3 regions of the Trichormus variabilis 0441 genome follow, and region 2 is predicted to be linked to each of the others. Evidence: riboswitches for the same ligand, from Rfam matches in the RefSeq annotation. Region 2 holds a riboswitch; each other region holds the start of a gene.
What was found. Region 2 has a riboswitch for cyclic di-AMP ahead of GSQ19_RS22900 (glycosyltransferase family 4 protein). Riboswitches for the same ligand answer to the same signal wherever they lie in the genome.
Positions count from the first base shown of each region.

Region 1: linked by a shared signal. The riboswitch ahead of ntrB (nitrate ABC transporter permease) and the one ahead of GSQ19_RS22900 (glycosyltransferase family 4 protein) in region 2 are both predicted to bind cyclic di-AMP.
Region 3: linked by a shared signal. The riboswitch ahead of GSQ19_RS09630 (universal stress protein) and the one ahead of GSQ19_RS22900 (glycosyltransferase family 4 protein) in region 2 are both predicted to bind cyclic di-AMP.

Region 1 covers NZ_CP047242.1:2,359,362-2,362,645, forward strand. Annotated here, with positions in the region: gene GSQ19_RS09610 (sensor histidine kinase) at 1-712, opposite strand, end outside; cyclic di-AMP (ydaO/yuaA leader) riboswitch at 1,070-1,294, shown strand; gene ntrB (nitrate ABC transporter permease) at 1,392-2,243, shown strand; gene GSQ19_RS09620 (ABC transporter substrate-binding protein) at 2,281-3,284, shown strand, end outside.
Region 2 covers NZ_CP047242.1:5,548,578-5,551,861, forward strand. Annotated here, with positions in the region: gene purB (adenylosuccinate lyase) at 1-291, shown strand, start outside; gene GSQ19_RS22900 (glycosyltransferase family 4 protein) at 695-1,972, opposite strand; cyclic di-AMP (ydaO/yuaA leader) riboswitch at 2,125-2,273, opposite strand.
Region 3 covers NZ_CP047242.1:2,362,785-2,366,068, forward strand. Annotated here, with positions in the region: gene GSQ19_RS09620 (ABC transporter substrate-binding protein) at 1-300, shown strand, start outside; gene GSQ19_RS09625 (ABC transporter ATP-binding protein) at 364-1,200, shown strand; cyclic di-AMP (ydaO/yuaA leader) riboswitch at 1,217-1,443, shown strand; gene GSQ19_RS09630 (universal stress protein) at 1,570-2,202, shown strand; gene GSQ19_RS09635 (ArsB/NhaD family transporter) at 2,312-3,284, shown strand, end outside.

The sequences.
Region 1 (3,284 bases), 3.2 Mb from region 2:
GAATTTTACCGGCTTCATACCGCGATAGTTCTAGAACATTATTAATTAGCCGTAATAAAAGTCTGCCATTACGCAATACGCGCTCAATATGTTCTATATTAGTGGTGTTATCTCTTTTTTCAATTTCTCGCCTTTGTTGTCGTAAAAATAAATCTGAGTAACCAATAATTGCCGTTAGTGGGTGTTTAAGTTCGTGGGCTAGTTGTGATAGTTTATCTTCATTGCTAGTGACTAAACGTGTTAATTCTTCATTATGAAGCGCCAATGAGGCTTGCAAATGTTCTAATTCCCGTAAGCGTTCCCCAACATAACTATGAAAACATCTGGCGATCGCTTCATCAATCACCGCATCAATTAAACGCATATAACGAATAATTTCAGCAGGTGTTCCCTGTAATAAATCGGCTTCTATAGTATCAAATATAACTTTTCTTAATAGTCGATATTCACGGGCAATTTCTGACGGATCAAAACCCTGTTCAGCCCGTAGTAATCCGTGCTGCCAACTGGCCGTCACAATAGATTTGATATCACTCTCTTGGGATTGTGAAAGTACTGTGACCATTGCCTTAAAAACATCAGGAATATGGTTTTTAATGGCTGTGTATGATAAATCATCAGCGCTTTCTATCTGTCTATCCTCACGCACTGCCACAACCCATTGGGCGATGATGATGTTAGTATTGTCAGCCAGTACTTGACTAAATTCCATTATTTTAAATTCAGCTATGAGATAGAGGAATTAATTCTATATGAAATTAGTTTAACGAGGAGAGCGGACATTATCGCAATCAGAGAGAAAATTCACCTACCAAGTGATAGATATTATTGATAACTCAGTAAAAATTCTGATTAACTCCCAAGCAGATTGATTATTACCAGTTGCTAAACATAAATAGGTATCCTCGTGCTTAACTGTGCTTGGTTATGATACTAATCAACTACGGTTATTGATTACGGAAAATTTTCATACTCAGTTACCTGTTTGTAATGATGTCAACAACATTTACAAATTGGGGATTGTTTTTCTGTAAAAAAGATGTTAAGTTTACCTCTACTATTATCTATTCGAGTAAGTCAGCCTAATCCAACCCATCATAGTATTTAAGGTTGGAGCGGAGGAACCAACTTGTGGGGCGTATCTCACAGAGAGTGTCAACTAAAGAGTCAAGAGTTAAACATTAAATCTAGCTAAAATACTGAACTCAGCACTCATTACTCAGCACTTGCAAGAGAGGGGCATCTCTCAGCCCTAGCCCGTCAGCTAACTTCGTAGGCATTGAGAGGAGACTGAAGAGGCAGCATTTGATAAATGTTTTGCTCTCATCAGTGTCCGAGGCTGGTACTGCTCATTTTTTCGTACCTGCACTTAACTCTGTTGGGGTGGCGCAATGATATTTCAATTAAATTTAGCAGCGATCGCAGCTGTTGCAACTCAAGCTGCATGGAAAACAGCAAAACCAATTTTGCTTAGGGATGTAGTCATACTTCCCGCCTTGGGATTCTTAGGAATTATCTTGTTGTGGTGGGTTATTGCCCTGACAAATCATGAACTAATGCCCACTCCACCAGAAGCGTTAGTTGCCAACCTGGACTATATACTAAACCCCTTTTATCAGAGAGGCCCCGGTAACTTGGGGATTGGTTGGTTATTGATAGCCAGTTTACGACGAGTCTTGATTGGTTTTCTGTTAGGTGCTGTAGTCGCCATTCCCTTGGGATTTTTGATTGGGATGTCTAGACCCGCGATGTTAGCACTCAATCCGATCATTCAGATATTCAAACCCGTATCCCCCTTAGCTTGGCTACCCATCGCCTTAGCCATCTTCAACTTGGCAGATCCTTCAGCCATCTTCGTCATCTTTATCACCTCCCTCTGGCCGACTATTATCAATACCGCCTTAGGAGTAGCCAGCGTTCCCAAAGATTATTTAGACGTAGCGCGAGTACTAGAAATGCCCCGTTGGCGGCGAATTACCAAAATTATTTGGCCAGCCAGCTTACCCTATATCTTTACAGGCTTACGCATCAGCTTAGGCATTGCTTGGCTAGTCATAGTTGCAGTAGAAATGCTTACAGGCGGTATTGGTATCGGCTTCTTTGTTTGGGACGAATGGAGTCGTTTAAATCTCAGTTCAGTATTTCTCGCCGTCTTCATCATTGGCTTAACGGGACTAATTCTAGACTTCGCCGTCGGTAAACTGCAAGAATTTGTCACCCATCGTCCCACAACAGCTAAATAACAAAAACTGATATTGCTGAATTCATCCCAGCCACAACATGAGCAATCATAACTGGACTAGAAGAGATTTTATCAAAGGCGTAGGAGCCACCACCGCCGGCATTACCCTATCTGCCTGTAACCCTTCAGGAGATAGATCCGCCACAGGCCTAACCCAAGAAGCCCTAACCATCAAGCCAGTAATCAAATCCAGCGATTTAGAAAAACCCGATTTGATTGTGGGATACGTTCCTGTAAATGATTGTGCGCCATTTGCGATCGCCTGGAAAAAAGGCTTTTTTCGCAAGTATGGCTTAAACGTCCAACTCAACCGCGAAGCCAGTTGGGCTACCTCCCGCGATGGCTTAATTTTTGGTCGTCTTGATGCTGCACCTGTAGTATCTGGTGCAGTCACCAACGCCCGTATAGGTGCAGAAGGCGCACGTCACGCGCCCTTATGTGCAGCCATGACAATCCATCGTCACGGTAACGCCATGACCATGAACAAAGCCATGTGGGATTTTGGCTTGCGTCCTTGGTATGAATATCAAGAAAAATATGGCGATGGTGCATTAGAAGCCTTTGGACGGGACTTTCGGGGTTACTTTGAGAAACAACCACCAGAGAACAAAGTTTGGGCTGTAGTTTTAAGTTCGGCAATTTACGAATACTTCGTCCGTTATGTATCGGCTGCGGCTGGTGTTGATCCCCTCAAAGAATTTCGCGTGATTATTGTTCCACCACCCCAGATGGTGACCAATGTACGAATAGGGGCAATGCAAGCATACATGGTAGCAGAACCTTGGAATACCAGAGCAATCACAGGTAACGAAGGCATTGGTTTTACTTTTGCCCAAGGTAAAGAAGTCTGGCTGGGACACCCAGATAGATTATTGGGAGTAATGGAGTCTTTTATTGATCAATACCCCAAAACCTACCGTTCCTTGGTCAAAGCCATGATTGAAGCTTGCCAATATTGCAGTAAACCGGAAAATCGCCAAGAAGTCGCTGAACTAATTACAGACCGTTCCTTCACAGGTGCAAGACCGAAAAATAAAAATTT
Region 2 (3,284 bases):
GTCTACCCAGAAAATATGGCGCGGAATCTCAACTGCTATGGTGGCGTTGTGTTCAGCCAAAAAGTTTTGCTGGCATTGGTAGATAAAGGACTCAGCCGAGAAGAAGCTTATGCGATCGTTCAGCAAAATGCTCATACTGCCTGGAATAAGCCGGAAGGCAATTTCCATGACTTGATCATTAACGACTCCCGTGTCACTCAACATTTGTCTCCAGCAGAAATTGCTGTGTGTTTTGACCCACAGCAACATCTCAAGCATTTGGATGAGGTTTATCGCCGGTTGGATATTTAGGAATGGGGATTGGGTACAGGGAAAAAGGGGAAGAAATCTTTCTCTAAGTTCCTCTCCCTGCTCCCTACTTCTTAAATACGCGCGAGTTTGATGGATTCGGAATAACCCCTCTCCACTAGACACCTACGGTGTACACACATCTTTGTGCTGGGTGCAAAATGTGGTTTGATCCCCCTAAATTCCCCTTCAAAAGGGGGACTTTAATTCTAATTCCCCCCTTTTTTAAGGGGGGTTAGGGGGGATCAAAACGTTATGGGACAAGATTGAGCAGACTTGTGTGTACACCGTAGCGGCAAGGAGAGACGCTTTAAAACCTGATTTTTCGTAGATGGTTCAGGCTATTTATATTTAAGCCCCTTCCCTTGTAGGGAAGGGGTTGGGGTTAGGTTCAACCAAACTCTAACTACGCTGCGACAGCCTCTTTTTCCTTCCTTGCTGGCGCATTTTGAGTTAATAAATGAGTGTATAGCTGACTCAATTGAGATGCTACACCGTCCCAGCTGAAAGTAGTTTCCACTCGCTGACGGGCGGCTGCACCTAGCTGATCTCGCCAAGTTGGGTTGGCTAAGATGCGGTCTATGGCTGTAGCAAAAGCTGATTCGTCTCGCGGTGGTGCAAGTAAACCTGTGACTTCTGGTACTACTGTAAATTGCAATCCACCTACATCACTGGCTACTACAGGAGTTTTGCTAGCCATCGCTTCAATAGCAACTAAACCGAAAGGTTCATAGTGGCTGGGGACAACGCAAACATCAGCCGCAGCGTAATAGAAGGGAAGGATTTCGTGGTCTAGGCGACCAGCAAAGGTGGTGCAATCGTTTAGTCCTAGTTCAGCCACAATATTAGCAATGCGATCGCGTTCTCTGCCATCGCTTTGACCAGGACGGCTACCACCACCAATTACTAACTGGAGATTAGCTTCACCTCTCAAGCTAGACTGAGCAACGGCTCTGACTAGGGTTTCTATGCCTTTACGGGGATCAAAACGTCCTACATAAAATACCATCTTGGCATCAGGCGCAATTCCCAGTTTTTCCCGTGCTGCTGACTTGTCAATGTTTCCAAAATTATTAATGTCAGTCCCGCAAGGAATCATCTCTATGCGTCCCTTCTTAGAAACTAGGGCGCGCATATGTTGCCGTTCTTGGGGGCTGGTGGCAACTACTGTGTCTACAGTCTCTAAACAAGCTTTTTCTATAGCTAATCGCTGATTAGCTACTGCGGGTATATCTGCGATTGTTTGATATTTAATTGCCCCTAATGAGTGATATGTATGCACCAACACCAACGGTTGTTGCTTTTTCAGTTGCATTCCTACCCAAGACGACAACCAGTAGTTTGTGTGAATGAGTTGATAATTATAACCTTGGCGTTTTTGGAAGCGTTGGAATTCAGCCACGAATTCCGGTAAATAATCAAATACGTAATCACGTCCGATAAACTCAACTGGCCCCGCTTGTAAGCGGATAGTACGGCAGTTAGGACTATGTTGGACAATCTCAGCCTGGTCGGGACTGATACGGCGAGTGAACATATCTACTTGCCAACCTTGTTCGGCTAGTGCATAGCCTACTTCTCGAACATATACATTCTGACCACCAGCTTCTTCTTGACCTATTTCAACGGCTGGGTCTCCAGAAACAGAAATAAGTGCAATCCGATGTTTTTTAGTTTGGAACATAGTGAGCTTCACCTCAAGGTAACTACTTCTTCCTCAGACACCAGAATTTAGGACATAAGTATCCATACCTCTGGTCGAGGGCGGGTAAAACGAAGCGTAAAGCTACCAGCCAAGGACACTGACGACAGACATTATAGAAAAATCTGTACGTTCAATCTCCTCTCAATGCCGACGAAGTTAGCTGACGGGCTAGGACTGAGAGATATCCTTTTTGGATAATCCAAAATACGCCCCAATTTTGGTTCCTCCGCTCTTTAATTGCCTCAATGTTTGGGGCAATTAAGATTAGGCTGACTGATTTACATTTGCTTAACACTTTACTGGCGATCGCCATTATAGTCAATAGCTTTTACGAAAAAAATGTCTTGAATTGCTTCCAGTTTGTTTACTCACGCCTCTAAAAAAGCGTTGTAACCTAGCTGGGAGAGGGCAATATTTTGTAAGAACAAGTATTTTCTATACTGAGAATATTAACTGCGATATATTTGATTATTCAACTTTCTAAAGAGATATTTCTTAGACTATATTTTTGAAAATTTTGGCTTATGCCTGCTGAAAACGACCTCAATCTTAGGATAGTTATACCGTTTCTTAATTGAAGATGTGCTTGATTCTGGACTGTAGAGACGTTGCATGCAACGTCTCTACATCATTTATTTGGTGCAACTTCATAGAGAATTGGTATTATGCCCGGAAAGTCTTGGCAATGCTCTGTTATGTCTACAATACTCATGAGCGCAAGCATTAACGGTATGAGCCTATGTTCTGACTGGCGTTTATCTGAAATCAGTAGATATCTCATAACAATAATTCGGGCAATATTGAGACAATTTTTCTAGTTAGTGTTATAAAAAGTATAATATTAAATAATTCACCAGTATAAATACTCCTTGCGGGTATTGACAAAAATCAAGAAGTATTTACTCAATGATCTGATCTGTGCAGAAAGTATATATCAAAAGACATAATTGCAGGATTTATGTCTAAAGTATTGTACTGCAATGCTTGATTTTCTAGACTAAATTGCTAACAATAAAGAAGGGATTTAAAAATCTCATAGTCAATTTCGATCATTTGACCCTTCTACGCTAGTCCGCTCAGGCGGACTTTTTTGTTGTCAATAGGATTCTTAGTTGATTTGTGAAATATATATGATGGGCAAGACAATTAAAATATGCAGTTTCTTCTAAAATAAAGCTGGAAAATATCGCAACTTATTCTATGGATCACGAATTATTAACTTTTTTTGCTGGTGTGGGCTTTCTTATCATCTATCTTATTTTTTCTGCATGGACGGAAATGGGTACTAAAT
Region 3 (3,284 bases), 3.2 Mb from region 2:
GAACACTCTACATTTTTATGGAGATCCAGAAGCCTTTGGTTAATGACTCAAGCCGCCCGTTGGGGACAAATCAAAGAATTTCCCAAAAATGCTGAACAATTAGCCGAAAAAGGCTGGAGAACAGATTTATATCGCCAGATAGCCGCAGAAATGGGAATTCAATGTCCCCAGGATGATTACAAAGTTGAGCCACCGGAAGTATTTATAGATAAGAAAGGTTTTGACCCCAGTGACCCTGTTGGCTATTTGAATAGTTTTGCAATTAGGGCTAATGCGCCCACTCGTTTTTTCCTGTCTTGAATTGAGAATTAGAGATGGTGATTTTTGTTGATATATAGTTAAAGATTTCTAGGAGCATTTGATATGAAATATACACCACCAGTAGTAGATAATCATCAAAAAACTAAGTCTAGCTCTAATTTTTTAGAAATTGAGAATTTAGTTAAGTCTTATCCAACACCAGATAAAGGTAACTTTGTTGTTTTAGATGGGGTAGATTTAACCATTGGTGAAAACGAATTTATTTCAGTAATTGGGCATTCTGGATGCGGTAAATCCACTTTATTAAAAATTGTAGCGGGCTTAGAAAAAGCCACTTCTGGCTCAGTTAGGCTTGACGGTAAAGAAATTCACAAGCCAGGTGCGGAAAGAATGATGGTATTTCAAAATTATTCCCTCCTACCTTGGTTAACAGTCAGAGAAAATATCAGTCTAGCCGTTGATGAAGTGTTAAAAAATGCTAATAGAGCCGAAAAAATTAGCATTGTGAACGAACACTTGGCAATGGTAAACTTAACCCCGGCAGCAGATAAATATCCTGATGAAATCTCTGGAGGTATGAAACAAAGAGTAGGGATTGCCAGAGCCTTAGCAATTCGTCCAAAAATGCTGTTAATGGATGAACCTTTTGGCGCATTAGATGCTTTAACCAGAGGTAAATTACAAAGACAAGTATTAGATATCTGGGAAAATAATCGCCAAGCAGTAATGATGATTACCCATGATGTCGATGAGGCAATTTATATGAGCGATCGCATCGTATTAATGACAAATGGTCCAGCCGCAAATATTGGAGAAATATTAGAAGTACCGTTTTCCCATCCACGGGACAGGTCTGCTATGCGTAACTCAAAAGAATACTTTGAACTTCGTAATCATGCCTTAAATTTTCTCGACAAATATTTTGCTCAAGAAGATTAAAGTAGTTTATTATCTCTTTAGTGGGTAGCCTAATTCAAATTAAGTTTGCAATCATTTGGAGCGGAGGAACCATGTTATGGGGCGCATCTTGCAGAGAGTAGCTAACTAGAGTAAAAAGCGAAGAGTAACCAAGTATTCAACTCATTACTCATTACTCATTACTCATTACTCAGCACTCTTAAAGAGAGACACCTTCCAGTCTTAGCCCGTCAGCTAACTCCGTCGGCAATGGAAGGAACCCCCAAGACTTTGGCTTTTATACCAGTTGTTATTGGGGTTTCCTTACGGATATAAATGTCCGTTTTACCCTGCTTCTCATTGATGTGTTCATTAAGTTTGGGAGAAGTTAAAGCTGTGAAAATTAAGCCAATGTTAGCACGCCTGCAAAGTGCTATGGGTCGTGATGATTTAATTGACCAAATGGTGTTATTACCGGAACCCCGAAAAAAAGGTCAAACAACACAATCAATCAACTTAATCGTTGGTTATGACGCTTCTCCTAACAGCCATACAGCACTAGATATAGCTTGTTGGATTGCCCATCAAACAAGGTTAGCGACTAATCAACAAGTCACAGTGCAAGCTGTTTATGTAGTGGAAGATAGCAACACCAAAAATCGTTCTAATATTTTAAGCTTTGCTAAACCCTTGCCGACAATAGAATTGCCGCTAGGTGAAACAAAAAAATCCAGCACCTCTGTAATTACTCAACCAAAACTGACAGGAATTAAGTCATATCTTCAAACACAAACACTAACACCTCTGCAAGAAGCAGATAGAATTATTTGGCAGGCAAGAAGTTTGGCTGAAGAATGGCAAGGTTCATTCAAATCTCATCTACGCTTCGGTTGTGTAACTACAGAATTGAGAAAAGTTGCGGAATTTGAAGCTGCCGATATCTTATTTGTAGGTTGTAAATCTGTTTATCATCCTCTCATTGAAACCTTAGGTTATAATTTCCCCTGTGCTGTCTTAGGAATTCCTGAATGTATAGATGAATAATTCTGACTTTCAGAAGTTATTTATCTAAATGAAAATGCAGAGAAAAGTCACCTATTATAGGGTGACTTTTTTCGCTATTACAAAATAACATCAACTGCAAGAGGTAGGCGTGGAAAACTGGCAAGCACTCCTAAGTGTCATCGTATTTATCAGCGTCATTTTTCTCATTATGACGGAATGGGTGCATTTGACTATTGCAGCCTTATTAGGAGCATTATTATTAGTATTTACTAATGTGATGACTTTACAAGAAGCTGTTGCTTACATCGGTAATAGTCATGGCACACTGGGATTATTTTTTGGGGTAATGGTTTTAGTTAGAGCATTTGAGCCTACTAAAATATTTGATTATCTAGCAACCCAAATAGTGATATTAGCTAAAGGCGATGGTAAGCGTCTTTTACTCGGTATTGTTGCCATTGTCACTCCCATTTGTGCAGTGTTACCAAATGCAACAACAGTGATGTTGTTAGCGCCACTAATTCCACCAATGGCACAAGAAATAGGGATAAATTTTGTACCTTTATTGATATTGATGGTTTTGATTGCCAATAGCGCTGGATTGCTGACATTAGTAGGCGACCCAGCGACATTTATTGTGGGTGATGCTGTCAATATAAGTTTTATAGATTATCTATGGAAACTTAGTTTAGGTGGTGTGATTGCAGTCGCTATGGTGACTCTTACTTTGCCATTGTTATTTCGCAAAATTTGGTATACAAAATTAGAGAATCTAGAAGAATTACCACACCCAGAAATTAATCATCCACGAGTTTTGAGTGTGGGTGCAGTAATTGTCGCTTTTGTCCTACTATTTTTTGTGATTGGAGAATCTTTGCCAATACCGATTTCTCCGGCGGCTGTGGCTTTGTTAGGTGCAGCGTTGGCTTTACTACTATCTCACCATAGCAAAATTGATACAGTCAACAATATTTTACGTGACGTAGACTGGAGTACATTAATATTCTTTATGAGTATTTTTGTACTGATTGGCGGGTTAGAAAAAACAGGTGTAATTGGTGGTTTATCAGGGATATTGGCGACTATTTTAGGAAAAAATATTCTCTTGGGTTCTCTGGTAT